Regions from separate parts of the Rothia sp. HMSC069D01 genome, predicted to be linked through region 1. Evidence: riboswitches for the same ligand, from Rfam matches in the RefSeq annotation. Region 1 holds a riboswitch; the other holds the start of a gene.
The links. A riboswitch is a leader RNA that binds a small molecule or an ion and turns the genes downstream of it on or off. The one in region 1 is predicted to bind S-adenosylmethionine.
Positions count from the first base shown of each region.

Region 2: it holds a riboswitch for S-adenosylmethionine, as region 1 does, so the genes downstream of both, HMPREF2710_RS01720 (LLM class flavin-dependent oxidoreductase) here and HMPREF2710_RS02625 (methylenetetrahydrofolate reductase) in region 1, are expected to answer to the same signal.

Region 1 is NZ_KV800091.1:638-15,281, reverse strand. Features, by position in the region: gene HMPREF2710_RS02685 (hypothetical protein) at 1-171, opposite strand, end outside; gene HMPREF2710_RS02680 (hypothetical protein) at 199-729, opposite strand; gene HMPREF2710_RS09485 (hypothetical protein) at 1,142-1,345, opposite strand; gene HMPREF2710_RS02670 (hypothetical protein) at 1,606-1,950, opposite strand; gene HMPREF2710_RS02665 (ECF transporter S component) at 1,995-2,750, opposite strand; gene HMPREF2710_RS02660 (ATP pyrophosphatase) at 3,020-3,679, shown strand; gene HMPREF2710_RS02655 (transcriptional initiation protein Tat) at 3,927-4,166, shown strand; gene HMPREF2710_RS02650 (DUF6318 family protein) at 4,296-5,024, shown strand; gene HMPREF2710_RS02645 (DUF6318 family protein) at 5,127-5,867, shown strand; gene HMPREF2710_RS02640 (M13 family metallopeptidase) at 5,988-7,970, opposite strand; gene HMPREF2710_RS02635 (MFS transporter) at 8,078-9,517, opposite strand; gene metE (5-methyltetrahydropteroyltriglutamate--homocysteine S-methyltransferase) at 10,029-12,356, opposite strand; gene HMPREF2710_RS02625 (methylenetetrahydrofolate reductase) at 12,511-13,416, opposite strand; SAM riboswitch class I at 13,534-13,650, opposite strand; partial or broken gene HMPREF2710_RS02620 (ATP-binding cassette domain-containing protein) at 14,074-14,644, shown strand, end outside.
Region 2 is NZ_KV800082.1:59,673-74,316, reverse strand. Features, by position in the region: gene HMPREF2710_RS01740 (AMP-binding protein) at 1-675, opposite strand, end outside; gene HMPREF2710_RS01735 (ABC transporter permease) at 1,120-1,962, opposite strand; gene HMPREF2710_RS01730 (aliphatic sulfonate ABC transporter substrate-binding protein) at 1,962-3,026, opposite strand; gene HMPREF2710_RS01725 (ABC transporter ATP-binding protein) at 3,091-3,927, opposite strand; SAM riboswitch class I at 3,932-4,028, opposite strand; SAM riboswitch class IV at 4,204-4,312, shown strand; gene HMPREF2710_RS01720 (LLM class flavin-dependent oxidoreductase) at 4,426-5,853, shown strand; gene HMPREF2710_RS01715 (YchJ family protein) at 6,034-6,462, shown strand; gene HMPREF2710_RS01710 (NCS2 family permease) at 6,600-8,048, opposite strand; gene HMPREF2710_RS01705 (NCS2 family permease) at 8,395-9,861, opposite strand; gene HMPREF2710_RS01700 (DUF2218 domain-containing protein) at 10,225-10,590, shown strand; gene HMPREF2710_RS01695 (FAD-dependent oxidoreductase) at 10,885-12,288, shown strand; gene HMPREF2710_RS01690 (hypothetical protein) at 12,655-13,236, opposite strand; tRNA gene HMPREF2710_RS01685 (tRNA-Glu) at 14,186-14,258, shown strand; tRNA gene HMPREF2710_RS01680 (tRNA-Asp) at 14,327-14,400, shown strand; tRNA gene HMPREF2710_RS01675 (tRNA-Phe) at 14,474-14,546, shown strand.

The DNA.
Region 1 (14,644 bases):
CATTATCGAGATGGGGATGATGCTCCACGCGTATTCACCCGTCATGACGGGGACGAGCGTGAGAAGAACGGATATAGAGAAAAGAATCCACAGGCATACTCGCTGCAGGGTCGGTGAGGAGGCGAGGGCCTCTCCAAAAAAGCCGATGATAAAGTCGCCGATAAAGCTCACGGTGGATTCCTTTCTGCGGGGGTGGGGTTACTCTTTGATCTCTTCAAAGCGGAGGACGCTGAAGTCGAATTCGTCGTTGCGGGTATCGAAGGACTTGTACGCCCTATATTTCTTGCCCGTTTCAAAGTTCTGGAGGTATTTGCGGATGGGTATACCATCAGGGGATTTGCTTGATGTGATGATTCCGCACTCTTCCGTTTCGAATTCACCAGAGATTGAGTAGGGGTCCTCGTGCTCAATGATTTCGACTGAGGTAACAGTGCAGATAGCGGATTCATTGCCCGGGTTGTAGTTGGTCATAAAATGTAAGGACGCGAAGAACCCTAGAATGACTACTACGGTTATGATGGAGCCACGTGCATCCCATACATCTTTTGCTATGTCGCGAAGATACTCTTTGAAATCGACTTTATTCTTCTTTTTCTTGGTGTATCTCTTTTTGTTGATCTTCTTTGGAGTCCCAGTTTCGGTAATGTAATTCGCCTCTGGGTAACTATTTTTCTTCGAGGTGTTCCTTTTCTTTGAAACGTTCTTTTTCCTGGGGGAGTTCTTTTTCACTGCTCTTCATCTTCTTTCTGGGCTGCGGGCTGTTATTCTGTGATTTCTTCAAAGCGGGTCGTCTCAAAGAGCTGCGCTCATGGTGCGTACGTCCTTGTGCGGTAATGGTTGGTGAATCATGCCCGCCCCGGTGAGGTGGTGGGCACATCCTTAGCCTATCGCACCGTATCTGACCAGAAGGTTAACTCGATGCGATGCTCGGGTGAAGACTGGGCGACCATTCACCAGAGGGCCGGGACCCGTGCGTGACCACCCAATTTCCTGAGCTGCCATGAGGGGGACTCTGCCCCTCCTGCATTGTTGAGGGTGTGGACTAAAGCGAACTAGTGTGCAGACGTTGCATGGAAAGCCTCGGGTGGTGCGAGTTGAAGACTCGCACCACCCGAGGCTTTATTTTTAGCTCATGAGCTGGTTATTCTTTGATTTCTTCAAGGCGAAGAGTGTCAAAGTTTCTACCATCATTTCTCGTGCTCCATGTTTTATACATCTTATACTTCTTCCCAGGCTGAATTTCGGAAACGCACGCTGGAATATTCTTTCCATATGGTGCTTCATACATTTTAATAGTTCCGCATTCTTTTGTTTCAAAAACACCAATGAGTGCAACATCATTCATATTTCCAAGCATCCCACCTCGTTCTTTAGTGTAGGCAGATTCTATAGTGCAGATAGAGTAGGATCCGTGACTATCATCATGGAGAAAAAATTGAAGACATGAATAAAATACAATGAGTGTAATACCAAGAATTATTGCAAATCGATGTTCCTGCTTCCAGGTATTCGGATATTTTTTACGCATTTTCCAAGGTGGCATTGCTTTCCTACTTTCAGCGTCTTGTCTGGTGGGTTTGCCGCAGGTTCTGGAGCTGCGAACTATTATTCCTTGATTTCTTCAAAGCGGGTCGTTACAAAATCTTGATCTTTCTTAGGTGAACGATTTGAAACATGGAACAGGTACTTTTTTCCTGGCTGCGCCGTCTTGACATATGCAGGAATCTTCCACCCCTCAGGGGGTTCAAACATTGTGAGGGTGCCGCACTCCTCCGTCTCAAAGACGCCCTTCAAACCAATATCAGTCATGCCACCAAGGTCTGTGCCGCGACGCTCTTGCGTGTACGCCTTAGTCACGGTGCAGGTGGCGGTGAAACCGTCACTGTCATCACGTAGATTTATAGGAATAATAAAAAAGATATACCCAACGCACATCGTCAGAAAAAGCATTGTAATTCTTTCCGACCATTTGTTATGAGATTCCATCACTCACCTCATTTCTCACGAGAATTCGGGGCCTTCTTTGCCTCGCGCGCCTGCTGACGCTCCAACCTACGCGCCTCATTACGAACAGCCTTACGGCGGCGACGCTGACGCTCACTCTTCGTCACACCCACCACATACTTCGTCTTACACAAGTCATAAAACTGGGCGTAAATATCGCGCGAAGAACCATACATCCCCACCACGCTCATCACATCCAGTCCGTCTTCCTCAGCCCAATGCCCATGATCATCACGGTAAAGCACCTGCGCCATCAGGATCGTCGCATCAAACTGATACGGGTCAAAACTACAAGTGCGTTTACCCATCTCAGTACTGCCAATACGCAAGAACCCGTTCTTGCCGTTGTTCTCCACATGGGCAAACGTGATGGACGGGTAGGTGAAAGTGCGTTCCTTCCACCGCCAGTTACGCCACCGCACGCAATCCTCGCGTAGCTCAAGGTAGAAGGCGTAGCAGTGGTTCAGTGGGAGAGCGCCCAGCAGACCAAGCCCAAAGGCACCTATAAACAGCAGAACCCATTGATTAACAATCTCTCGGTCACCGGAAGGACGCGGATATCCCAGGCTCAGCCAAATAATAGGCCAGATGACGAACCCAAGGATTGTGGCGCTCCAAGAGAAGAGAAATCCGAAAAGGGGCCTTTTCTGTCTCTTATTCAGCGTGGGTTTGCCGAGCTTAATACGGATACCCGGTATCAGGGCGACGATAAGTCCTGCGAGGGCTCCGTCTTCTGCTGCGCTCATGGTGTGTACGTCCTTGTGCGGTAGTGGTTGGTGAATCACGCCCGCCCCGGTGAGGTGGCGGGCACATCCTTAGCCTATCGCACCCAATCTGGACGGGAGGTTAACTCGACGCAATGCTCCGGTGAAGACTCGGCAACCACTCCGCAGAAAACGCGAATCTGGGCTTAACCACCCAATTTCCTCGGCTACTCTGAGAACGAACCCGCACCCTCCGCATCGCTGCCGGAAGGCTGCCGGTCACCGATAGATAGAAAGGCTGGTGAGCGACCATGGTCAACACCATCATGATTTTCATATGGGGCGCACTTGACTCCCTGCTGATTTACAAGGTCCTCCGCACCGTAGTCACATACGAACTCAACCGACACCGCGAAAAGAAGCTACGCGCCGAAGCTGTATACGTCATGCGAACGAACCGCTTCGAAATTGCTACCTATGCCCTAGTAATTCTCTCGTTTGCGATAGGAGTCTTCGTCATTCACCTAGGGGAAGACGTAGGATTCCACTTCGCATTCGACTTTATTGGCCTCGGCATGACCGGCTTTTTTATGTTCTTCTTCTGGAACGGCGCCGGTACCTACACTAAAATCTCGCCCGAAGGAATCGAAAGGGGAGAGCCGTGCAACGATACGGTGTTCTTCCCGCTCAACGCGATTGACTCGGTCTCATACGACAACAACACCGACCGCGAATACGCAGACTCCCTCCACTTCTACACAAAATCCGGCAAACTGGTCACAGAATTCTGCCCCGTCTTCGGCAGCTACCCCCTCCTCGCAATGACCCGCTTCAGGATTGAAAACGAGCGCTGGCCAGACATGAGCAACCCTGACGACATTGCCCAGATTGATGCCTGGGCGAACCGCCGCTCTACCCTCCGGTACTTCAGCTACGGCAAAATCAGTGGTCTCGCCGAAGTAGACATGTAGCCCGCAATTTAGGCTGTTTTCAGCCCGTATTGAGTGCGTGCCCGGCGTGTTTTCAACCAATATTTCCGCAATTTTTCTGCCGGAAAAACGTTGACTAGCCCGCATGATCTAACCCTCAACTAGAAGGTGTACTCTGCACGTAAAAACATTAACGTTGAGGCTTACAATAAAAAAGGTTTAACGCACAGCCGCACGCCGTGCACACACCATGTCACTTCACAGAAACACCGACCCCGAAAGGCACACCATGGCCACCAAGAAGCCCGCACGCCTCACCCGCCGCGCAGCACTCGCCGCCGCAGGCGCAGGCGCAGCAACCGCCCTCGGCGCACTGCTCACCCCCGCGCAGGCAACCACCTACCGCCCCACCGTGCGCCGCAACCCCTACAACCGCTACTACTCCGACCGTTACGGCCGCCGCACCCGCATCGTCATCAGCGACTACTACGGCAGCTCCTACAGCCACTACTACTATTACGGCGGCTAAAAAATACCAAGCCCAATAAACATATACTGTAAGACGGCACTACATTCGTGTAGTGCCGTCTTCCCGTTAGATGCCGCAGGCATCACCCGCACCACGGTGCGGAAAACACACCACAGATAGAGAGAAAAAATGAAGAACGTAACCCGCCGATCCGCACTCGGCCTGTTTGCCGCAGCCGGTGGCGCAACCCTCCTGGCGGCATGCGGTTCGCAGTCCCAGGCATCCAGCGGCTCTGCATCTGCATCCGGTAGCGCTTCTACCTCGGATGCCGAAGTTAACAACGCACGCGCCGACTACTCCGGTCCTGCTGTCCTGGACGGTTACACCTCCAAGCCTGCTGACTACCAGCTGGCAACCCGCACCGAGCCGGCCAAGAACGTGCCCGTGCCGACCAAGCCCGCCGTCGCCAACGAGAACAGCGTGGAGGGCCTGTACCAGTCCATCGCGTTCTTCGGCGCAGCCATGGAATACTACATGCGTACCGGTAAGACCGAGCCCCTGCGTGAAAGCGCCATGGACAAGAGCGAACTCAAGTCGATGCTCGAGCCGGAAGACGGCACCCTCGGGGAAAAGCTGGTCAAGGGCGAAGTCTGGATGCACGACCCGACCGTCACCATCACCCTGCTCTCCGCACAGCCCACCCGCGATGGTAAGGCATACACCTGGAATGCTCGCTTCACCCTTACCCGCGGCGAATTCATGGCATCTAAGGATAAGGTTCTGGAGGTCCCCGAAAGCGGTCGTGAGAACGTCAACGAGCGTACCCTGCGCGGTGTGTACGAGAACGGTGCGTGGAAGCTGACCGGCATGAAGTCTGACTCTGAGGCTTCCGCTTCTGCATCGGCTTCTGCTTCCTAAAAGCTGCAGTCTAGAAGCGTATAGCTTCTAACAACAGAAAGGCGCCCGCCCCGTGGATAGAAACCACGAGGCGGGCACCACCACCGTAGATAGAGAGAATCAATGAAGAATGTAACCCGCCGATCCGCACTCGGTATGGTTGTAGCCGCCGGTGGCGCAACCTTCCTCGCAGCATGTGGCGCGCAGCCCCAGGCAACCAGTGGCTCTGCTTCTGCATCCGGTAGCGTATCTGCTTCCGCGTCGGCATCCAAGAGTGTTCGTAGCGACTACTCCGGTGTTGCAGTCCTGGAGGGCTACACCTCCAAGCCTGCTGACTACCAGCCTGGAACTCGCACCGAGCCGTCCAAGAATGCACCCGTGCCCGTGAAGCCTGCTGTTGTCAACGAGAACAGCGTAGAGGGTCTGTATCAGTCCATCGCGTTCTTTGGCGCAGCCATGGAATATTACATGCGCACCGGCAAGACCGAGCCGCTGCGTGAATGTGCACTCGATAACTCCGAGCTGAAGAACTTCCTCGAACCTGACGCACGTTCCCTGGGCGCTGGTCTGCAGCAGGGCAAGATTTGGATGCAGGACCCGGCTGTCACCATCACCATGCTTACCCCGCAGCCTGAGCGTGACGGTGATACCTACAACTGGGATATCCGCCTGACCATGGACCCCGGCGAGTTCATTGCAAGCAAGGAACGCGTGCAGGAGGCCCCCTCTGAATCAGAACGTAAGGAAGAGGTGGACCGCACCCTGCACGGTGTGTACGAGAACGGCGCGTGGAAGCTGACCGGTATGCGTAATTCTTCTTCCTCTTCTTCTGCATCGGCTACCGCTTCGGCTTCTGCTTCCTAAAAGCTTCAGCTTAGAAGCGTATAGCTTCTAGAACTAAAAAGGTGCCTGCCCCGTGGAATAAACCCACGAAGCGGGCGCCTTTCTTATATACGCAATAAAGCATATACCCTTATCGGGATGCTACCAGATGCGCACGCGCTCCTCCGGAGCCAGGTACAGTGCATCGCCCTCAGAGACACCAAACGCCTCGTAGAACTCATCAATATTGCGCACCACACCGTTCACACGGAACTCATCCGGCGAATGCGGATCCACCGAAATCATCACCTCAGCATGCTGCGGGCGGGACTTCGTGCACCAGCCGCGAGCATTCGAGAAGAAGAAACGCTGAATACCGGTCATGCCGTCAATCACCGGCGCGTCAGCCAGCGACTCAATGCCCTGCTTCTTCAAAGCCAGACGGTACGCCTTCAACGCAATCGACATGCCAGCTAGGTCGCCAATGTTCTCGCCCAGAGTCAGCTCACCGTTCACGTGGAACTTCGGGTCCAGACCCACCGGAACGTACGCGTTGTACTGCTCCACCAGCGCGGAGGTGCGCTCCTTGAACTTCGCGTAATCCTCCTCAGTCCACCAGCTCTCCAGCTTGCCGTCACCGTCGTAGCGGGAACCCTGATCGTCAAAACCGTGACCAATCTCGTGGCCAATAATCATGCCGATATTGCCGTAGTTCGCCGCATCGTCAGCATCCGGGTTGAAGTACGGCGGCTGCAGAATCGCTGCCGGGAACACAATCTCATTCGCCGGCGGCATGTAGTACGCGTTCACGGTCTGCGGAGTCATCAGCCACTCCGACTTATCCACCGGCTGACCCTTACGGGCAATCAGCCAGTCAGCGTCAAACGCACCGGTACGGCGCAGGTTCTCGAACAGGTCACCGGGCGCCAGCTCCAGTGCGGAGAAGTCACGCCACTTATCGGGGTAACCAATCTTGGTGACGAACTTCGACAGCTTCTCCAGCGCCTTCTGGCGGGTTGCCTCAGTCATCCAGTCCAGCGACTCAATAGACTCGCGGTACGCCTCCAGGAGGTTGCCGACCAGAACCAGCATCTTCTCCTTGTGCGAAGGCGGGAAATGCACAGCCACGTACTCCTGGCCAATCTCTTCGCCCAGAGCCTTCTCGACAGCGCCCACGCCGCGCTTCCAGCGCTCACGAATCTGCTGGGTACCGGAGAGGGTCTTGCCGTAGAAGTTGAAGCTTTCCTGAACCAGTTCGTCGTACATGAACGGCGCACGTGAACGCAGAACAGTCCACACAGCCCACAGCTTCCAGCTCATCAGCGGGATGGAGGTGAACAGCTTAGCCGCACCCTCAAAGAAGGACGGCTGAGCCACAATAACCTGACCCAGGGTCTCCGGGTCGGCACCCAGAGCCAGCAGCCACTGCGAGAACGGGAAGCCGGGGAACTTCTCGTCCAGCTCGGTAGCCTGGTACGGGTTGTAGGTCGCCTCCGCGTCGCGGTTCTCCACGACGTTCCAGTGCAGGCGAGCCAGCTCAGACTCGTGAGTGAACACCAGCTGAGCCGCCTGCTCCGGGGTGAGACCGAAGCCCTCAGCCAGACCGGTCAGCTGGAACATGCGGGCAATATGCTCAACATACGCCGCGCATGCAGCCTCGTGCTTCTCTTCACGGTAGTAGGATTCGTCCGGCAGGCCCAGACCCGACTGGTACAGGAAGAACGTGTAATTCTTCGGGTCCTTCGGGTCGTTGCTGGTGTACCAGGCGAACAGCTGCGGCAGACCCGCACGAGACAGCAGCGCCAAGGTCACAGCCAGGTGGGAGGGGGTTGCCGAGTTTAGAATCGGGGCGATCTCCTTCAGCAGTGGCTCCAGGCCGTCCGCCTCAATCTTCTCAACATCCATGAAGGAGTTGTAGAGCGCGCCAATACGGGACTCCGGCTGCTCCTTCGCAATCTTCTCCACCAGCTCACGCACGTGCTTCTCTGCGTTATCGCGGAGGGTGTACAGGCCGCCGTCCTTGGGGCGGTCCGCCGGGATTTCGTGGGTAGCAAGCCACTTACCGTTGACGTGGCGGAAGAAATCGTCGCCCGGCTTGACGGTTTCATCCACCCATTCTTTAGTGATTCCAGAGTTAGTAGTCATGGTTCCATTCTAGGTTCTTAACGTAAGAAGCCACACGATTACCGACAAGCCACCATATGGTGACTCACCAGCAAACGTGTGGCTTCCCTACACGAAAGACTGGGCAATTATGCCTGAGCCGCCAGCTTCTCTGCACGCTCAGCCATCAGACGCTTCTCAGCACCGTTAACCAGCCAGAGGAACAGAACCGCCAGACCCGAGCACACAATCATGAAGACGAACGCGGTGCTCCAACCCCAGTGGTCAACAATAATGCCGATACCGGCAGAAGCCAGGGTCGCACCCAACGCGTAACCGAACAGGCCGGTGAAGCCCGCAGCGGTACCCGCAACATGCGAGGGGGATAGGTCAATAGCCTGCAGACCAATCAGCATGACCGGGCCGTAAATCAGGCCACCAATCAGAGCCAACGCAACGTACGCAATCCACAGCGGCGCATCCGAAGAAGGCAGCCAGTACAGCAGAATCGCGCCAACGGTCGCAATCAGGAACAGGATACCCGCGGGGGAGCGGCGACCCTTGAACATGCGGTCAGAAACGTAACCGCACAGGACGGTACCACCAATACCGGCAAGCTCCAGAATCGAGAAGCCCGCAATACCACCCTCAAGGGAAGCGTGGCGCACATCGTGCAGGTACTTCGGCGCCCACACCAGCACACCGTAACGCAGGGTGTACACGAACACGTTTGCCAGCGCCAGGTACACCATGGTCGAGTTGGTCAGCACGTGCTTACGGATGGTGGTCCAAGTGGACTCCGCACGATCCTCAGCGGTGGACTCAACCTTGTGCGGGTCGTTGCGGTACACGTCAACGGTGGGCAGACCCTCAGCCTCGGGGTTATCACGAATCAGTAGCCACGCCACGAACGCCAGAACGAAGCTGATGACGGCCGGGAACCAGAATGCAACCTCCCAGGTCTTACCGAACAGGGAGAAGCCCCAGGCCACCAGCAGGCCGGACAGCGCACCACCGACGTTGTGGGCGGTGTTCCACCACGAAACCTTCGCGCCGCGCTCGCTGGTGGAGAACCAGTTCACGAGCACACGACCCGAGGGCGGCCAGCCCATGCCCTGGAAGATGCCGTTGAAGACCATGATGGTCGCCATGATGGAGGCGATAGCGGCACCGTAGCCGGCCGCGCCCGCGCCTTCACCCATGTAGCCGGTCAGTGCCAGCAGAATGTTTGCAATACCCGAGAGCACCAGGCCGATGGGCAGGAACAGACGCGCGTTCGAGCGGTCGGAAATCATTGCGGTCAAGAACTTGCTGAAGCCGTAAGCCAGCAGCAGTGCCGTGGACAGTGCACCAATTGCTGCGTTGCTGAAGCCAAGTTCCTTGGTCAGAATCGGGGTGACCAGCGGGACGTTGTTACGAATCAGGTAGAAGGTCGCGTAACCGATGAAGATACCCATGAAGACCTGCAGGCGCATGCGTGGGTACTTCGCATTAACTTCTGCTTCGCTGAGCTGGGGCTTGGGTGCCGGAATAGCGAGCCAGCGGGGTACAGAACCCTTCTTCTTCTTTGATGAAGTGGTAGTAGTCATGCTGGAATTCTAAAAACGAATTCTTATAAAAATGCTAATCCGATGGGCATATGTGCATAGTCTTGCTTGTTAAGGTGAACGGATATTCAGAACGTTTATTCTTTAAAATGTGTTTTTACCCCGTAAATTCGGGGAAGTTCAAAGAATGTGTGATGCATATCTAGCTACTGGGCAACATTGCCGCAGGTTAGTCAATGAATATAAATACTTTCCCATTGAGTAAGTATGTGTTTTGGTCAGACCACACTTAAATTTAGAGTAATTTATACCCTAAGTTCAAATAAAAACCACCTCAACACCGCTAAATCAGCACCCAAAACGGCACAGAAAACCCGCCCGCACGGTGCAGAAGAATCCGTGCGGGCGGGCCCGTTATCTATCCCCAAAAGTTCGGCATACAGCCGGTACGCATACCGGCTCGAAGCCGAACAGCCGCCACCTGCCGCAGGTCACCGCGAGCAAACCATCATCCGGTCAACCCGCAGCAGGCAGCGGAACCAAGAGGCGCCTCCTAGAGGGATGCGCGAATCGCCTTGGTGGCGTCCACCAGGTGACGCAGAGACTGCTTGGTCTCCTCGTAATCACGAGTCTTCAGGCCGCAGTCAGGGTTCACCCACAGGTCAGCAATGGTGCCGTAACCAATCGCAGCCTTCAGCAGGGACTCAATCTCCTCCTGCGAAGGAACACGCGGGGAGTGGATGTCCCACACGCCCGGGCCCAGACCGGAAACGAAGCTCTCCGGAATGTCAGCCAGCAGCTCCATGTGCGAACGAGCCGCCTCAATACTGGTGACGTCTGCGTTCAGAGCGTTAATCGAGTCGATAATCTCGTTGAACTCCGAGTAGCACAGGTGGGTGTGAATCTGAGTGGAATCCTTCACCGCGCTGGTTGCCAGGCGGAAGGAGTTCACCGACCAGTCCAGGTACTGCGGCTGCTCATCGCGGCGCAGGGGCAGCAGCTCACGCAGAGCCGGCTCGTCCACCTGAATGATGCGGATGCCCGCCTGCTCCAGGTCGGCAATCTCGTCGGCAAGAGCCAGAGCCACCTGGTTAGCGGTCTCGCGGCGCGGCTGGTCGTCACGCACGAAGGACCACGCCAGAATCGTCACGGGGCCGGTGAGCATGCCCTTGACGGGCTTGTCGCTCAGTGACTGTGCGTGGGAGCTCCACGGCACGGTGAATGCCTCACCGCGCAGACCCTCGCCGTGACGCTTCACGTCACCGAACAGGATCGAGGGGCGGGTGCAACGCGAACCGTAGGACTGAACCCAACCGTGGCGGGTGGTTGCGAAGCCGTCGAAGTTCTCGGCGAAGTACTGAACCATGTCGTTACGCTCGGCCTCACCGTGAACCAGCACGTCCAGGCCCAGCTCCTCCTGCAGCTTGATGACCGAGGCAATCTCGTCACGCAGGAAGCCGTTCAGCTCCTCGGCGGAAATCTTGCCCGCACGAGCCTCCGCACGGCGGCGGCGAATCTCAGCAGTCTGCGGGAAGGAACCGATGGTGGTGGTCGGCAGCTTCGGCAGGTTCAGGTCAGCCTGAGCCGCGCGGCGAACGTCAATGGTCGGACGGTCGAAGTCCTCGGCGGTTACAGCTGCGGCGCGGGCACGAATCTCGTCGTTGTGCTTGCGCGGGTCGGCGGCGAAGCGAGCCAGCGCCTCGTCAGCAGCCTTCAGCTCCGGCTCAACAGCAGCCTCACCCTCGGCCAGGCCACGAGCCAGCAGGGCGATCTCGGCAACCTTCTGGTCGGCGAATGCCAGGCCGTCCACGGGAACCTCGGCGGGGTCTTCCAGAGCCAGGTCGTGCGGCACGTGCTGCAGGGAGGTCGAGGAGGACACCGACACGGCACCCTCGGATGCGCCGGGCAGCGCCTCCAGAGTCTTCAGAGCCGCGCGAACATCGGCACGCCACACGTTACGGCCGTTCACAACACCGGCAACCAGGTGCACGCCGGCGGCAGAAACGGACTCCAGCTCAGCCTTCGAGTACACGCCGTGCACCAGGTCAAGGTGCAGAGCCTCAATGCCGGTACCCAGCAGAGCCGGCAGGTTCTCACGCAGGGAACCGTAGGGGCTGGTCACCAGAATCTGCGGGCGCTTCTCGGCGGCAGCCAGGGTACGGTAGGTGCGCTCGGCCAGCTCGGCAACCTTCGCGTTGTCGGCACGGTCCACGGTCAGGCCCGGCTCGTCCAGCTGAACCCACTCAACACCGCGCTCAGCCAGCTGCTCCAGCACCTGAGCGTACGCTACAACGAACTCATCCAGACGGTCGATGGGTGCGAAGTCTTCAGCGGAACCCTGCTCGGCCTTAGCGCCCAGCAGCAGGGTCAGCGGGCCAACAATCTGCGGGCGGACCTTCACGCCAGCCTGCTTTGCGACCTCGAGCTGCTCGTCAATAGCCTCAAGGTTCAGCTTAATCTCGGTGCCGGCACCGATCTCAGGCACCAGGTAGTGGTAGTTGGTGTCGAACCATTTAGTCATCTCCAGAGGAGGCAGGGTCTCGGTACCGCGCGCCAGTGCGAAGTAGCCGGGCAGATCCAGCAGACCGCGTGCATCCTTAGCCTCAGCCAGACGCTCGGGAACCAGGGTGAACAGGCGAACAACGTCGAGCACCTGGTCGTAGTAGGAGAAGGTTGCCGGAATCGAGTAGTTATCAGCCTTCAGGCCGGCAGCGGTCACGCGCTCGAAGTAGGTGCGCTGCACGTCAGCGGCGGTGTCCTGCAGCTCCTGCAGGGTTGCCTTGCCCTTCCAGAAAGCCTCCTGAGCCTTCTTCAGCTCGCGGAAGCGGCCCACGCGGGGGTAGCCAACAATGGTTGCGGCGGGGAATGCGGTGTTCGACATAATATTTTTTTCCTTTACTGGGGATAGATAGGGGAGTCGGTTCCGGTGTTTTACCACCCGACTGTGGGTGGTGAAACGGAGAACTCAACAACTCCCGGAATATTTGTGGGGGAGACAATGGGAACGCATCCGACAAGGAGCGTTACGGGTTGGGTTAGGCGTATTCCAGTTCGCTCAGCGGCTGAGAGAAACGGTTACTGTACCGCGGCAAATCCAGCTGATCCAGAACGTCCAGAACCGCCGCATGCTCGTTGAAGGTGAAGAAGTGCAGACCCGGTGCGCCCGCATCCATCACGGCGCGGCACTGGTTCAACGCATACTTAACACCGATGCGGTGCAGCTCAGCGTCACTGGTTGCCGTCTCTAGGGCGTAGGCGAGGTCCGTCGGGACTTCCATGCCCGCCATCTGGCAGAGATTCTGCAGGCGCTTCAGGGAGGTTACCGGCATGATGCCCGGAATAATCGGAATATCTACGCCCGCCAGGTGCGCCGAATCGACCAGGGCGCTGTAGCGTTCATCCTCAAAGAACACCTGAGTAATCGCGAAATCTGCGCCGGCACGCTGCTTGGACAGCAGAATCTCAATATCCTGCAGCAGGGATGCGGACTCGGGGTGCTTCTGCGGGTATGCCGCCACACCAATCGACACCTTGCCAGCTGCCAGGTGGGCAAAATCTTCACGCTCCACGCGGCGAATGAGTTCCACCAGGTAGCGGGCGAAAGGAAGCTCAGAAACCTGACCTTCCTGAATATCACCGCGAAGAGCCAGGAAACCGCGCACGCCCAGACCCAGAATCAGGCGGACCGCACGCTCCAGCTCATGCACCGAATGGCCAGCACAAATCAGGTGAGCCAGCGGGGTGAGGGAGGTTTCATGCACCAGGTGGTCGAGCAGCGCCAGGGTCTTCTGGCGGCGCTTAGCGTCACCGGCGTAGGTGACCGACACGTAGTCGGGGTTGGTGCCCTCAAGCTCCGCAATGGTGCGGAGCAGCGACTCACAGCTCGCCTGTGAGCGCGGAGGGAATAGCTCAAAAGAAAGAGCCGGGTGAACTGTAGCCATAACCATCCTTCGTGTTCACCCGATAGATACGCACCGTGAGGGTGCGCGAATTCTTCTGCAGGATGCGCTGTACCGGTTTGCGAGTACGACTCATCAAGGGGTGCCGAAGGGTATTCTTCTCTATCGGTTCTGGCGGGAGCACCTTGTCCGTACCCTGCACCGTGACGGTGGGGGATACTGGCGAGGTTGCTGCGACGTCGACGAGCCAGATCTCTCGGTCGCTCTTGATAGATAACACTTTCACTCTACCCACTGCCTCCGAGGGTGCGCAAGGGATGCGGCGGTTGATGTCCTAATATTTCTGGACATGACATTGAGGCGAAATATGAACTTAATATGACTGACTATGACGAAGGGGGCTGGGGAGTATTGCGGATGGAGGTGTTGGCTGGCTCTTGGGTGCCCGGCACTATCGTAGATATGTCTGCTTAATATTCTTGGACACGCGCGAATATGTGTGTTTTATCTTTCAGTGAGAGGTAGGGTAACTAATAACTAATGAGGCACGGGTAGTGTTTCAATGTCCGCTCATCGAGGAGTTTCAGGACCCAAAGATGAGTTCAATATGACTTTGTGAGCGTGGTGAGAATGAAAAATCTATTTTCTTCTATACTCTGGTCTTTCCGCCTAGCCTGGAAAACCTGTCCTGGGACCCTAGTGAGCGTCGCCCTATCGCTAGCCGTCATAGCCTGCATTCCCCTGAGCCAGTCCCTGCTGATCGGTAATACAGTATCAGCCTTGAGCGGTTCAAATGGTGGCACAGCATGGATTTATATTGTTGCTCTTGCCCTTGTCGTTGGAATTAATATCATTGCTCAACGCTGGGTAAGAAGTAACATGCTTATCCTCAAATCAAAGATGAACTATCGGGTTCACCGCATGTTAAATAACAGGTTATCTACATTTCCGTTGTCTGATATAGGTAGCACAAAATCACAGGAAGATATACGTGCTGCAAGAGAGGCAATATCGAAACAGGAATTGCAGGTTCACACCATGTCAGTTATGACACTGGTGAGTTCCTTTGCGATGGTTTTCCTCCTCTGTTTTAATATTGCAAACGTCAGCATGGTGGCAGCAATTTTTGCGGCACTGTGTTCACTACCCCTATCTATTGCAATGGTAATCCTCGCTAAACGTGATTACGCTATATACACCCTAATGTACGAGGACTATCGGGTAGAGAACTACTATCTAGACAATCTGATAGCTCAAAGTCGCGCCCAAG
Region 2 (14,644 bases), on a different contig from region 1:
GGTGCGGTCCACCACGATTACGTGCTCAATATTGTTCTCACCGGAGCATGCTTCGTCGGCGTTGACCTTCACGGGAACGACCTTGCCGCGGCGGTTCTGGCCATCGGTGGTGATGAGAACCTTCGCGCCGGTGTCTTCCACACGGAACTTCAGCGCCTCGGCGGAGAAACCACCGAAGACGAGGGAGTGGATCGCGCCAATACGCGCGCAGGCGAGGGTGAAAATAATGGTTTCGGGGATGACGGGCAGGTAGATGACCACACGGTCACCCTTGCGCACGCCCAGGGACAGCAGGCCGTTTGCTGCTTTCGCGATGCGGCGCTGCAGTTCGGAGTAGGTGATGACCTCACGGTCGCCGGGCTCACCCTCGAAGTAGAGGGCTACCTTGTCGCCGCGGCCTGCCTCCACGTGGCGGTCTACGCAGTTGTAGGCGACGTTCAGCTTACCGCCCTCGAACCACTTAATTTCGGGAATCGTGAACTGTTCGATGCCGTCCTCATCGAAGCCGAGGGACTTCGGCTTCTCGAAGCGGTGCGCGGTGTGCCAGGGCTCAGCCCAGGTGAGGCGCTGCGCCTGCTTCTCCCAGAACTCGACGCGTGCCTCGTCAGATTCGAGCGCGGGGTTCGGAGTGGGGTTCAGCGGGTCGGTGAACGAGTAGGGGGTGGGCAGTCCCATTATTCTCCCATCGGTTGCTGGCATTAGCACCCTTGCTCGCCGCGCCGCTGTCTGTGTGACCGTGGGGTCTGTGTGTGCGTTGGCGAGGGGGTTGCTGCGACGTCACGGAGCCAGGTCTCTCGGTCGCTCTGGATGGTTTGCCTTCTTAGTAAAGCGCGCTCGAGGGGGTGGACGCAAAGGGGACCGTCATATTCGGAATGGTGAGTACCAGTTCGTAATATAACGACATATTTAAAGACCCCGCCCCGCGCTCACTGCTGTGGGGCGCGGGGCGGGATTCATCATCATCATTCAGTAGGCGACAGGTTTCCCCGCCGACTTCTTTCTCCGGCGCGTAGCGATGATTAGCTCACCTTTGGGGAGCAGCCACGCGGCGGACATCTCTCCTAAAACTCAGCGCGTGCTGAGTGTTACGTTTAGCTGTGGTGCTAGTTGCTGGTGGCGTTAGTTGCTGGGGTACTTCGCCTTCACCCAGCGCTCGAACACGCCCACCAGCGCGTCGGTAATCTTACCGAGCACCGCCAGCGCCACAATAGCCAGCAGCAGGCGGTCGGTGCGGCCGTTGTTCTGCGAGTCGGTCAGCAGGTAACCCAGACCCATGGATGCACCCAGCAGCTCAGCGGCGACCAGGAACAGCCACGCCTGAGCCAGCGCCAGACGCAGACCCGAAACAACCGACGGCAGAACCGCGGGAAGCTGAACCGTGGTGAACAGGCGCAGACCCTTCAGGCCGAAGGCGCGTGCCGCCTCCACGAGCTTCGGGTCAACGTGCGCCAGAGCCGCAGAAACCGTGGTGTACACCGGGAAGAACGCACCAATAGCAACCAGGGTCACCTTGGAATTCTCACCAATACCAATCCACAGCAGAAGCAGCGGAACCCACGCCAGGGAGGGCACGGCACGCAGCGCACCAATGGTCGGTGCGGCAATCAGACGCACCGGTGCAGACAAGCCAATCAGCGCACCCAGCACCAGGCCGAGTACGGCACCAATACCGAAACCAATCAGCACACGCTGAGTAGAAATCGCCACGTGGCGGCCCAACTCGCCGCGCTGCGCCAGCTCAATACCGGCATTGACCACACGGTCGGGGGAGGGCAACTGAACCTGGGTGAACACGCCGTTGGTGCTCAGGATGTACCAGAGGGCAATCAGCGCCAGGGGAAGAATCAGGCCCAGGTACTGCTTACCGGCGAACGGGTTCGACGGCAGCTTCACGGAAGAGACACGCTTCTCGGCACGCTCAGCGCGAGCGCTGGAGGCGGCGGTAATCGTTGCGGCGGTCATTACTTCTCAACCACCTTTGCGATCTTCTCAACGGCTGCGCTGTCAGCCTTCTTTGCGAACTGGTCGTCCACAATGCTGTTCAGTGCCTTGTCCACGTCGGACTGGGAGGGAACGTCGCCGGACTCCACCAGGATCGGGCCGACACCCTTGAGAACCTCAACCTGCTTAGCGCCCGGAACCGGGTCGATATCCAGGTGGGTGCGCTCCATGACGACCTGGGCGGTCTCGTGCTTAATGCCGGACTCCTCCTCGACAATCTTCACAGCCTCTTCGGGGTTCTTCTTAGCCCAGGCGCGAGCGTACTCGTACACGTCCACGATGGTCTGTGCGGCGGTCGGGTTGGACTGAATGAACTTCTCGGTGGCGTTCAGGAAGCCGTAGGTGTTGAAGTTCAGGTTGCGGTAGAAGAGCACGTCGCCGCTTTCCACCTCGGCGGCAGCCATGATCGGGTCCAGGCCGCTCCACGCGTTGACCTGACCGTTATCCAGGGCGGTGCGGCCGTCAGCGTGCTGCAGGTTCTGAATGGTCAGGTCCGAAGCAGAGATACCCTCCTGCTTGAGTGCCTGCAGCAGCAGGAAGTACGGGTCGGTACCCTTGGTCACGGCAACGGTCTTACCCTTCAAATCCGCAACCTTAGTGATGCCCGAATCCTTGCGGGTCACCAGAGCCGACCACTCCGGCTGCGAGTAGAGGCTAATGACCTTGATGGGAGAGCCATTAGCACGTGCCAGCAGCGCCGCCGAACCGGCGGTCGAGCCGACATCAATATTGCCGCTACGCAGCGCCTCATTCGCCTTGTTCGAACCGGCCGACTTGACCCACTCAACCTTCTTACCCTCCGCGGCGAGGGCAGTCTCAAGCCAACCCTTCTTGCGGATAATCAGGGACAGCGGGTTGTAGGTCGCGTAGTCAATGGTCACGGTGTTCTGGTCGCCACCACCGGCAGCACCGGAGGCGTTAGCGGAACCGGACCCTTCACCGGCGCAGGCGCTGAGCAGAGTAGCAAAAGCGGCGGCTGCGGCAAGGGACTTGAGGGCGGTACGGCGAGACGGGGAGTAAGTCATGATGAAATCTTTTCGCTTCTGAAGATGATGATGTGATGTGTAAGAAATGCGTTTCGTGGCGGCTTTAGGCGTTATCTTCCACGCCGAGCTCAGCCAACAGTTCGCTACGCAGCGCCGTGATCTCTGCATCGGCGCGGTCACGCGGGTGAGAACGGTCAACGGTCACGATGCGCTGGATGGTGGCGGGCGCCTCCGGGGTGTCCTTACCGAGGACAATCACCCGGTCAGAGAGGTACAGCGCCTCTTCCACATCGTGGGTGACCAGCAGAATCGTGGTCGGGTCTTGACGGTGCACGTCCAACAGCAAATCCTGCATGTTGATGCGGGTCAGCGCATCCAGAGCACCGAAGGGCTCGTCGAGCAGCAGCACGCCGGGGTTGCGTGCGAGCGCTCGTGCCAGGGACACGCGCTGAGCCATACCGCCTGAAATTTCCTTGGGACGGTGGGTTGCGTATTCGCCCAGGCCGACCAGGTCGAGCAGGCTCGCTACGGATGCTGCGCCTTCAGATTTTTTGGTGCCCTGCGGCAGTCCGAGCGCCACGTTGTCGGCGACGGTGCGCCAGGGGAGCAGGCGCGGTTCCTGAAAGCCGATAGCTACGCGGGGGTCGAGGCCGGTCACTGCCTTCTCGCCGATACGCACGGTACCTGCGGTGATGCGGTTCAGGCCTGCCGCTGCACGCAGGAGGGTGGATTTGCCGCATCCGGAGGAGCCGATGACGGAGATAATCTCGCCGGGGGCTGCGGTGAAGGAGACTCCGCGAAGAACTTCGTGGGTTCCGCCGGGCACGGGGAAAGATTGTCCGACGTCTTCAAAGCTCAAGGGGACGGCGGCGGTGGATACGGCACGGCGGCCGTTCTTTTCACTGGTGGGTACGTCAGTTACTGCACTGTTGAGTGTCATGTCACTTCCATCGTTCCTGGCGTTAGCACCGGGGGCGGAAGAATCCGTGCCGGTTGCTGCGACGTCGTGGAGCCAGGTCTCTCAGTCGCTCTGGATGGTTTGCTTCTCCCACCCTATGGGCTGTGGTGTGCCTCAATCAACCCTGCGGGCGCGTATGAATTTCTATGACCGTATATTTCGCATTTATCACGAAATATTTCGGTTCTACGTCACAAAAAGATTTTTTCGTCACAAACGTGACCTCCCTCCCGCGCGCCCCGTACACTCAAACCACGAGATCATGAGTCCCGGCGCTAAGCTCTGGCTAGCCGGGCGGCAACCCTCTCCCGTAGCGGGGTGCCCCAGATGATGATCTGGCCTCAACGGAAAGAGGCAAGTACGGCGCGAACGCGCCACCTGCACGAAGGCCACCACCGAACGCAGAAGGCATCAGGAGGCGGCGCGCGGGGTGCAGGGTACAAACCCGATCGTCCCCGATCATTCGCGAAAGGAAAATCGATGGCTGAGCAGAAGAAGCGCATCGTAGTTAACGCATTCGAGATGACCTGCATCGGTCACCAGAGCTTCGACCTCTGGCGTCACCCGCGCTCCCGCGCAACCGAGTACAACACCATCAAGTACTGGACTGACCTGGCTAAGACCCTTGAGCGCGGCCTGTTCGACGCCGTGTTCATCGCTGACGTGGTCGGCATCTACGACGTGTACAAGAACTCTGCCGCTCCCGCCATTGAGGGTGCCGCTCAGGTTCCCGTGAATGACCCCGCAACCCAGATTTCTGCAATGGCTGCAGTGACCGAGCACCTCGGCTTCGGTGTGACTGCTGCCGCTACTTTCGAGCAGCCCTACACCCTGGCTCGCCGCTACGCCTCCCTCGACCACCTCACTGAGGGCCGCGTCGGCTTCAACGTTGTGACTTCTTACCTGCCTTCGGCTGCTGAGAACCAGGGTCTGCCCACCCAGATTCCGCACGACGAGCGCTACGAGATCGCCGACGAGTTCCTGGACGTCTGCTACAAGCTGTGGGAAGGCTCCTGGGAAGACGGCGCAGTAGTCAAGGACCGCGAGCGCGGCGTGTACGCTGACCCCTCCAAGGTCCACCCGATTGGCCACAAGGGCAAGTACTTCTCCGTGCCCGGCATCTCCCTGACTGAGCCGAGCCCGCAGCGCACCCCCGTGATCTTCCAGGCTGGCGCATCCAGCCGCGGCCAGCAGTTCTCCGGCAAGCACGCTGAGGCTGTGTTCATCAGCGCCCTGCGCCCGGACCTGACCCGCGTTGTGACCGACCGTATTCGCGCCGCTGCAGAGGAGCAGGGCCGTAGCCGCGACGACGTCAAGATCCTCGCAATGCTCTCCGTCATCGTGGATGAGACCGAGGAGAAGGCAAAGGCAAAGTACGAGGAGTACAAGAAGTACATCAACCTCGACTCTGCACAGGCTATCATCGGCGGCTGGTCCGGTGTTGACCTGTCCCAGTTCGACGAGGACGAGGTTCTGAACTACGTGCAGACCGAGTCGATTCAGTCCTTCCTGACCCCCTTCACCCTGCAGGCGAAGGACAAGAAGTGGACCCGCAAGGCCATCGCTGAGCACACCACCCTCGGCGGCATGGGCGATGTCATTGTTGGTGACCCGGTTCAGGTTGCTGACGAGCTTGAGCGCTGGATCGACGAGGGTGGCCTGGACGGCATCAACCTGGCGTACCACGTCTCCCCGGGTTCCTTCGAGGACTTCATCGAGTACGTTGTTCCCGAGCTGCAGAAGCGCGGCCGCTACCGCACCGAGTACGAGGGCAACACCCTGCGTGAGAACATCTTCGGTAAGGGCCACACCAAGGTTGCTGACTCCCACCCGGCTGCTAAGTACCGCGGCGCATACGTGGGTAAGCCTTCGGCTGCTGACACCCCGGCTCGCGCGATCGCTGAATAAGCGTTGCCGCTGAAGCGTGCCGTGTAGGTTCGCTCAAACTTAACGATTGAAAACAAGAACGCCCGTTCTGCTGGAGGATTTGTATCCCCGGCAGGGCGGGCGTTTCTTTGCGCTGTGCCGCCGTCGCTTTCTTGATACAGGGCACCTTCTTGACGCGGCGCTTTCTTTATACTGGTTGGCATGATTGAACTTAACCATGATGACCGCTGCCCCTGCTCGAGCGGCGAGGTGTACGGCACCTGCTGCGGCAGGTTCCTGGGCGAGTTTGCCGCCTCCGGCACGCTGACTGCTCCCGCGCCGGAGCAGCTGATGCGCTCGCGTTTTACCGCGTTTGCGACCGGGGATGCGGCGTACCTGCTGGCGAGCTGGCATCCGAGTACTCGCCCGGCTACCTTGGAGTTGGAGGATGATATCCGCTGGTATCGCCTGGATATTCTGGGTGCTTCGGGTGGCCCGTTTGATGCGTCCGGTACGGTGGAGTTCGTTGCGTATTACCGTTCGGTGCCGGGTGTCCCTGCGGAGGAGCGGGTGAAGGGCAGCATGCATGAGCTGTCGCGCTTTGAGAAGGTGGGCGGCACCTGGCTCTATGTGGATGGAGACGTCCGCTAAATCTCGTAACTTTCCCTGCCTCTCATACGTGCAGAGTGTGGGCATAGAAGAAATGGCAGAATCATTCCGAAACCGGAACGATTCTGCCATTCTTTGTTGACGCCTCTCAACGAGGCTAACTATCGGGACTGTTGGACTTAGCTAGTCCAGCCGTTAATGATGCCCATACCGAAGTAGATCACGAACACCGCAGACACCAGGTACATCAGCCAGTGCACGTCCTTACCGCGGCCCTGCACCAGGCGAATGAAAGTGTACGCCACGAAGCCGGCACCAATACCGTTCGCAATCGAGTACGACAGCGGCATGAAAATAATGGTCAAGAACGCCGGAATACCCAGACCCCAATCGGTCCAGTCAATATTCACGGCCTGGCGAATCATCAGGAAGCCGACCACGACCAGCGCCGGAGCAACCGCCTCGAAAGGAACGATGGTGACCAGCGGCGAAATGAAAATCGCCAGCAGGAACAGCACACCGGTCACAATGTTCGCAAAGCCGGTGCGTGCACCCGCACCAATACCGGTAGCGGATTCCACGAAAATCTGGTTCGCCGAACCGGACGCGCCACCACCGACAACGGAACCGAAAGCGTCCACGAGCAGGACCTTGTCAATGTCCTCAACCTTGCCGTCCTTCATGGTGCCAGCCTCGGCGGCAAGGCCAACCGAAACGCCCATCGCGTCAAAGAACACGGACAGCAGAATGGTGAACACCAGCAGCGATGCGGCCAGCGGACCGATGTGGGTGAACGCGCCGAACAGGTCAGCGGAACCGATGAGGGAGAAGTTCGGGGTGGTGAACTCCATGTCCGCCAGGGAAGGCACGTTCAGGGACCAGCCGGTCGCCGCCTCCTTCACGGAACCGGAGGGGACAACCGCCTCCAGAATCAGGGACAGCGCGGTGGAAGCGAGCACACCCCACAGGATTGCGCCCTTCACGTTGCGGATGAACAGCGCAATGGTGAGGAACAGGCCGAACAGGAAGACGAGGGTGGGCCAGCCGAGCAGGTGACCGCCCGCGCCGAGGCTCACCGGAACGGTGGTGCCAGCTGCGTCAGGCATGCGGCGGATAATGCCGGAGTCGACCAGACCGATGAAGGAAATGAAGAAGCCGATACCGACCACAATCGCGGTCTTGAGCGACTCGGGGACCGCTTCAAACACCGCGGTGCGGAAGCCGGTCAGCACCAGAACGGTCATGATCAGACCGGCAAGAACGACCAGGCCCATGATGTCTGCCCAGGTCAGGTTCGGGGTGGTGGCAATGGTGGAGGCGAGCAGCGCGTTCACGCCCAGGCCAGCCGCCATGGCGAAGGGCTGCTTGGCGATAACACCCATGAGGATGGTCATCACGCCGGCAACCAGCGCGGTCACAGCCGCGACGGGTGCGATACCGAGGGTGCGTTCGGATGCGTCCTTGCCGAGGCCGATGACGAGGGGGTTCAGCACCACGATGTAGCTCATGGCGAAGAATGCGGCGAGGCCGCCGCGGAATTCTGCGGCGATGGAGGAGCCGCGTTCGGAAATCTTGAAGTAGCGGTCGAGTGCGCTGGTGGGCGCTGCCGCCTTCTGGGGTTCAGACATGTGAGGATCCGTTGATGTTGTTCGGTGTGTACTGTTGCGCCGCCGGTTTCGCGGGTAAAGCTCGCAGGTAAATTTCACGGGCTAGGCTCGCGGGTAAGTCTCGGGTTGGGCGCCACGATGGTTCAACCATTGTAGGCGCCGCCGCTTAGCTTGTGCCGTTGAAACGCGTTGTGTGCGGCGGTTCAGTCGGTGATGTGGTGTTTCCCCGACCCCTGCAACCAGAATTGGGTAGTTGGGGTAGAGGGAAGAATAGCGCAGGGCGGGGTACCGGCAACCCGAAGGTGCCGATACCCCGCCCTGATGGCGCCCGCTCCTCCACGTGTGGAGGGTGAGGCACCCGATGTATTTAGTGCATCCAGCCGGTAATCAGGCCGTTAGCGAAGAAGATGAGGAACACTGCGGAAACCACGTACATGAGCCAGTGAACTTCCTTGCCGCGACCCTGCACCAGGCGGATGAAGACGTAGGACAGGAAGCCTGCACCGATACCGTCCGCGATGGAGTATGCCAGCGGCATGAAGATGATGGTCATGAACGCGGGGATACCCAGACCCCAGTCGTTCCAGTCGATGTTCACTGCCTGGCGGATCATCAGGAAGCCAACGAACACCATTGCGGGTGCAACAGCTTCGAAGGGCACGATGGTGACCAGCGGGGACAGGAAGATCGCGACGAGGAACAGTGCGCCGGTGACGACGTTCGCGAAGCCGGTGCGTGCGCCCGCGCCGATACCGGTTGCGGACTCCACGAAGATCTGGCTTGCGGAGGAGGAGGTGCCACCGCCGGCTACGGAGCCGAGAGCGTCCACGAGCAGGACCTTGTCGACGTTCTCGATCTGGCCGTCCTTGATGGTGCCTGCTTCGGTTGCGAGACCGACGGAGGTGCCCATTGCGTCGAAGAACGCGGAGATGAGGATGGTGAAGATCAGCAGAACTGCAGCCATGCCGCCGAGGGTGCCGAAGGCGCCAAACAGGTCAGCGGAGCCGAACAGGGAGAAGTCGGGCAGCTTGCTGGTGTTGGAGTCCCAGACGGGGACGTTCAGAGACCAGCCGGTGGGGGACTGAAGCGAGCTGCCGGAGGGCACGACCTTCTCCAGGATGATGGAGAGGGCGGTGGAGGCGAGCACACCGTAGAGGATTGCACCCTTCACATTACGGATGAACAGCGCAATGGTGAGGAACAGGCCGAACAGGAAGACCAGGGTGGGCCAGCCGAGCAGGTGGCCGCTCACGCCGAAGGAGACGGGCACGGTGGTGCCGGCTGCGTCGGGCATACGGCGGATGATGCCTGCGTTAACGAGGCCGATGAAGGCGATGAAGAAGCCGATACCGACGACGATTGCAACCTTGAGCGATTCGGGAACCGCGTTGAACACTGCGGTGCGGAAGCCGGTCAGCACGAGGATGGTCATCAGCACACCAGCCCAGACGACGAGGCCCATGATGGCGGGCCAGGTCAGGTTGGGGGTGGAGGCGATGGTGGTTGCCAGCAGCGCGTTCACGCCGAGGCCTGCCGCCATGGCGAAGGGCTGCTTGGCGATGACGCCCATGAGGATGGTCATGACGCCTGCGACCAGTGCGGTCATTGCTGCGACCTGCGGTACGCCGAGGGCGTTGCCGGATGCGTCCTTGCCGAGGCCGATGATGAGGGGGTTCAGCACGACGATGTAGCTCATCGCGAAGAAGGTGGCGAGGCCGCCGCGGAATTCTGCGGCGATGGTGGAGCCTCGCTCAGTGATTTTGAAGTAACGGTCCAGTGCGCCCTTGGCTTCTGCCTTGGGGGTCTGGGGAGCCGCGGTGTTCTCAGAAGACATTCGTGAAAATCCGTAGATACTCATAGTCGGGGCGTGACTCGGGGTTCCGAGCCCGCATAAAAAAGTGCCACTTCCCGGTGTGTTGGGGAGGTGACACTGTTGTACCGAAATATTCTACGGTTAAAGTTTCTCTAAGCGTTAATCCAGGAAATTCCCAGCTTTCGTTCAGAGATTTTTTGTGGGAGGCGTAATAGCGGTAACTATCTCTCGCCTCTGCGCGAACAATAATAGTTTATTAGGTTAGTGAACCCTAAGTTCCTGCTATATTCGAGGTGAAACAAAGTGTCGCCGGATGCCAGGTTCTGTGTGGTGAGCCTTTTTCGGCATAGATGAGAATTCGGCATAGATGAGAAGGAACCCACCGTGACTGAAACTCCCCAAGAAAACACTGTTGAGAACTATCCCGCCGCAGAATCCCTGCCGGTACGCCAGCGCGCCATCGTAGCAACCGACCGCCCCGCCCGATACATCAAACAGCTCGGCTCGCACATGGGCCGCAAGCTCGGCACCGCAGAACTGCCCGACGGACTGCGCCTCACCTTCAACCGCGACGGTATTTTCCGCGGCTACGGTGACCTGCGTGAAACCGACGGTGCCCTCGTCCTGGAGGTGCGCGCTGAAAGCGACGAGTTGGCTGCTGGTCTGGCGGATGTGCTGGATCGCCACCTGGTCCGCTTCGGTGAGCGTGACGAACTGGTCGTAACCTTCGAGGCGGTACCCGCCTCCTAGTCCCTGCTTTCTAGTCTTCGTTACCCTGCCCCGCCCTCCTGCACCTCGGAGGGCGGGGCAGTTCTATGCCCGCTGCGTGCGGAGGTGCCCGGGGCCGGAAGCGCCACCCCTCCTGAAATAAGTGACCCCGCCCGGATTAGGTGACAGAAAATTGTCCTATTTAGTGGGCGAAGACATATAAGCCCCCGAACACCCGTCAATCCCCGGTAAAATAGGCAAGAAGTGAACACTAAGCTCACCGCCTGTTCGCGCCGCACCGGGCGCCGGACGGTGAACTTCGAAAGGAAGATTTTCGTGTCTGAAGCAGCACGCCCCCTGCGCGTCGCCGTTATTGGTGCAGGTCCCGCCGGTATTTACACCGCCGACATCCTCACCAAGTCTGAAGAGGTCCGCACCGGCGCCGTCGAGGTCGCCATCGACATCTTCGACCGCTACCCCGCCCCCTTCGGCCTGATCCGCTACGGTGTGGCACCGGATCACCCCCGCATCAAGGGCATCATCACCGCGCTGCACAAGGTCTTGGACCGCGGCGACATCCGTTTCTTCGGCAACGTTGAATACGGCAAGGACCTGACCCTCGCCGACCTGCGCGAACACTACGACGCCATCATCTTCGCAACCGGCGCGATTTTTGATGCACCCCTGAACATTAAGGGCATCGACCTGGACGGCTCCTACGGCGCAGCAGACTTCGTCTCCTGGTACGACGGCCACCCCGACTACCCCCGCACCTGGCCGCTCGAAGCTGAGCAGGTTGCAGTGCTCGGTAACGGCAACGTCGCTCTGGACGTCTCCCGCATCCTCTCCAAGCACGCTGACGACCTGCTCGTCACCGAAATCCCCGACAACGTCTACGAGGGTCTGAAGGCTTCCCCCGTGACCGACGTGCACGTCTTCGGTCGCCGCGGCCCCGCACAGATGAAGTTCACCCCGCTCGAGCTGCGCGAACTCGCACACTCCCGCGACGTGGACATCGTCCTGTACGAAGAGGACTTCCAGTTCGACGCTGCTTCCGAAGAAGCAATGGAGAAGAACGCACAGACCAAGGTCATGATGAAGACCCTGCGCGGCTGGCTGGAAGACCAGAAGACCAATGAGCAGACCGCATCCCGCCGCCTGCACCTGCACTTCCTGCAGTCCCCGCACGAGATCCTCGGCGAAGACGGCAAGGTCGTGGGCCTGCGCATGGAACGCAACAAGCTCGACGGCAACGGCGGCATCATCGGCACCGGCGAGTACGTGGACTACCCCGTACAGGCTGTCTACCGCGCAATCGGCTACTTCGGTTCCGAACTGCCCGAAATCGGTTACGACGACAAGCGCGGCGTCATCACCAACGTTGAGGGTCGCGTCGTGGACGAGAACGGCGAGGTCGTTCCCGGCCTGTACGCATCCGGTTGGATTAAGCGCGGCCCCGTCGGCCTGATCGGCTCCACCAAGTCTGATGCACTCGAGACCATCACCCACCTGCTCGAGGACCGCGAGAACCTCTACACCGCACCCGAGCCGGAGGCAGAGGCATTCAGCGCCTACCTGGACTCCAAGGGCATCAAGTACACCACCTGGGAAGGCTGGCACCGTCTGGACGACCACGAGAAGGCACTGGGCGCCGCATCCAAGGATGCAGCCGGTGAGCCTCGCGCCCGTGTGAAGGTTGTGGACCGCGACGAGATGATTAACGTCTCCCGCGGCGAGTAATCCTTACGTTGAGTACGTAGAGTATAGAAATCGACCCGTACCGTGAACCGGTGCGGGGTCGATTTTTGTCTATATATAAGGAGGTAATAAGAAGTAGGGGAGTAGCGGGGGAGGAAGCTCAAGAAGCGCTCGCCCGGAAGAGCCGTCGAAAGAGCGGTTAAAGAAACCCACCCCGCACCATGAGGTCATGCGGGGTGGGCTGGGTAGGCGCCGAAGACACTCGAGGACATACCCTCCGGCTACCCGGACGCGCAGCGAGCCCATGCAGTGACTCCACGTGCGGCGCATCCCTTAACGGGGTCTAGAAAGCTAAAGAAACACCAAGATTAGCTCTCTAAACAAGCGCATAGCCGTACGGTGTGTAGACTATGCACACTTTTTGAGGACGTCTTCAATGCCCAAAATGGCCTTGAGTACGGTTTCAGTTTCAGTACCCAGCTTCTTGCGGGCTTCACCAGAAATGACGGCCTTCACGATGTTCTTGAAGGTCTTCCACTGCTTGAAGGCGTTAACGAGTGCCTTAATAAGCTTGTAAATGGCGATGCCCAGCTGAATGACAAACTTTGCAATACTGACAACGCAGGCAATAACACCAACGGGGGAGAGAGCTGCGTGGGCGCGTCCATCAGACTTACGAACAGCGGCCTTAGCGCTTGCAATCTGACGGCCTGCGTCAGTGCCCTGGACGGTGGTCAGGTTGCCCAGTGCGCTCTCAATGCCGCTATTAACGCGGTTGGAGGATCCAGGCTTCGCATACTTCAAACGGGCAGGTACCTGCTCTAGGCGGCGCAGGATCAGCTTGAGCTGCTGGTCGGCAGTCATTGCCTTCTGCGGGTGCGCCATCTGCTGTGCCTGCGCTGCGGGTGCAGCTACACAGCCGAGAGCGATGGTTGCGGTGCCTACGCCGAGTGCACGGAATGCCATGCGGCGATTCATCGTTGCGGACACTGGATCCCCCTTTGGATCTCTATGCGGTTTATCGGTGCTGTAATGTGCGGTGACTTTACGTCTGGGGCTCCGGAAGTGGCCCCGTGCAAGGTCCGGAAGTGACCTCACGCCCTCTATAGTACGGTGCTCAAAGAGGGGGCTTCAAGCTATTTCAGGGGGTATTTTCAGCCAGCTTTCATCTCTCCTTGTCAATCGCTAGAGGTTTATCAAATCTTTATATTTCTGCGTCGTCATAATTGCGTAGATATCTGCACTGAGAGAAAAATAAGCGTCTGACAAGCAGGTTTATTGTATTCCCAAGAATGAATATTTGCATCTACGTGCATTCTGGCCTGTAGTTGCTTTGCGCGGCACATTTTTGAGGGTTCCGGGGGTGCTGGGGTGAACCCTCTAGAGAGGTGTTGCTGTGCACTCTCTTGCAGATATTTGCGCCCAGGGTAGCGTCTTGCCTGCATGTCCTATATAAGCGCGTAGAAAGTTGTCGAAAATTTTTTGGAGATATTGTGGAGTTTTTTGGCCGCTGCGATGCGCATAAGAGGGGTGTATAAGAGATGTGAAGGTGGGTTTTCGGAATTCTTGCGGGACTGATGCCGGCATCTTCGAAACAAAATTTCGGAGGAGTTTCGGAGGAGTTTGTAGAAAATCTGTAGAAATCAGAGCGGGAAATAGGGCTTCTTCGAGGCCTCTGCGGGTGCCCAAAAGTCGCTAAAACCCCTCCAAAAGCTCCTGATATGGGGTGTTGTGAAGAAATTTTAAAATTTTTTGAAGTTTTTCTGAATCGTCATTGACTAGCTTAAATACATATGTGCCAGGCTATAAATGGTCGAAAATGGGGGTCAAAATCGGGCAAAATCGAACAAAACGGTTTGCACGCCTCCGCAAACCTGTCATAGACTAGTGGAGGTTCGAACGACGGGATGAAGAAAACGGAACCTGTTCGATCGACTAGGCCCCCATCGTCTAGCGGCCTAGGACGCCGCCCTTTCACGGCGGTAGCACGGGTTCAAATCCCGTTGGGGGTACTTGCAAATCTTACGATTTGCAAAGCCAAGTTAGATGATATAGAATTTACTTCTGTTGATTCCAACAAGGCCCCGTAGCGCAGTTGGTTAGCGCGCCGCCCTGTCACGGCGGAGGTCGCGGGTTCAAGTCCCGTCGGGGTCGCTCTGGCCGCGTAAGTTCAGATGATTATTCATCCGAAGACGCGGTCATTGCGTATCTAAAAGTAAATACGCAAGGCTCTGTAGCTCAGTTGGTAGAGCGTACGACTGAAAATCGTAAGGTCACCGGATCGACGCCGGTCGGAGCCACGAAATCCGCCTCCAGGCTTCTACAGTGGGGCGGGTTTTGTTTTTAAAAAAACTTTGCGGTTGCAGATACTGCAAGCCCGTCGAAAAGGCGGTATCTT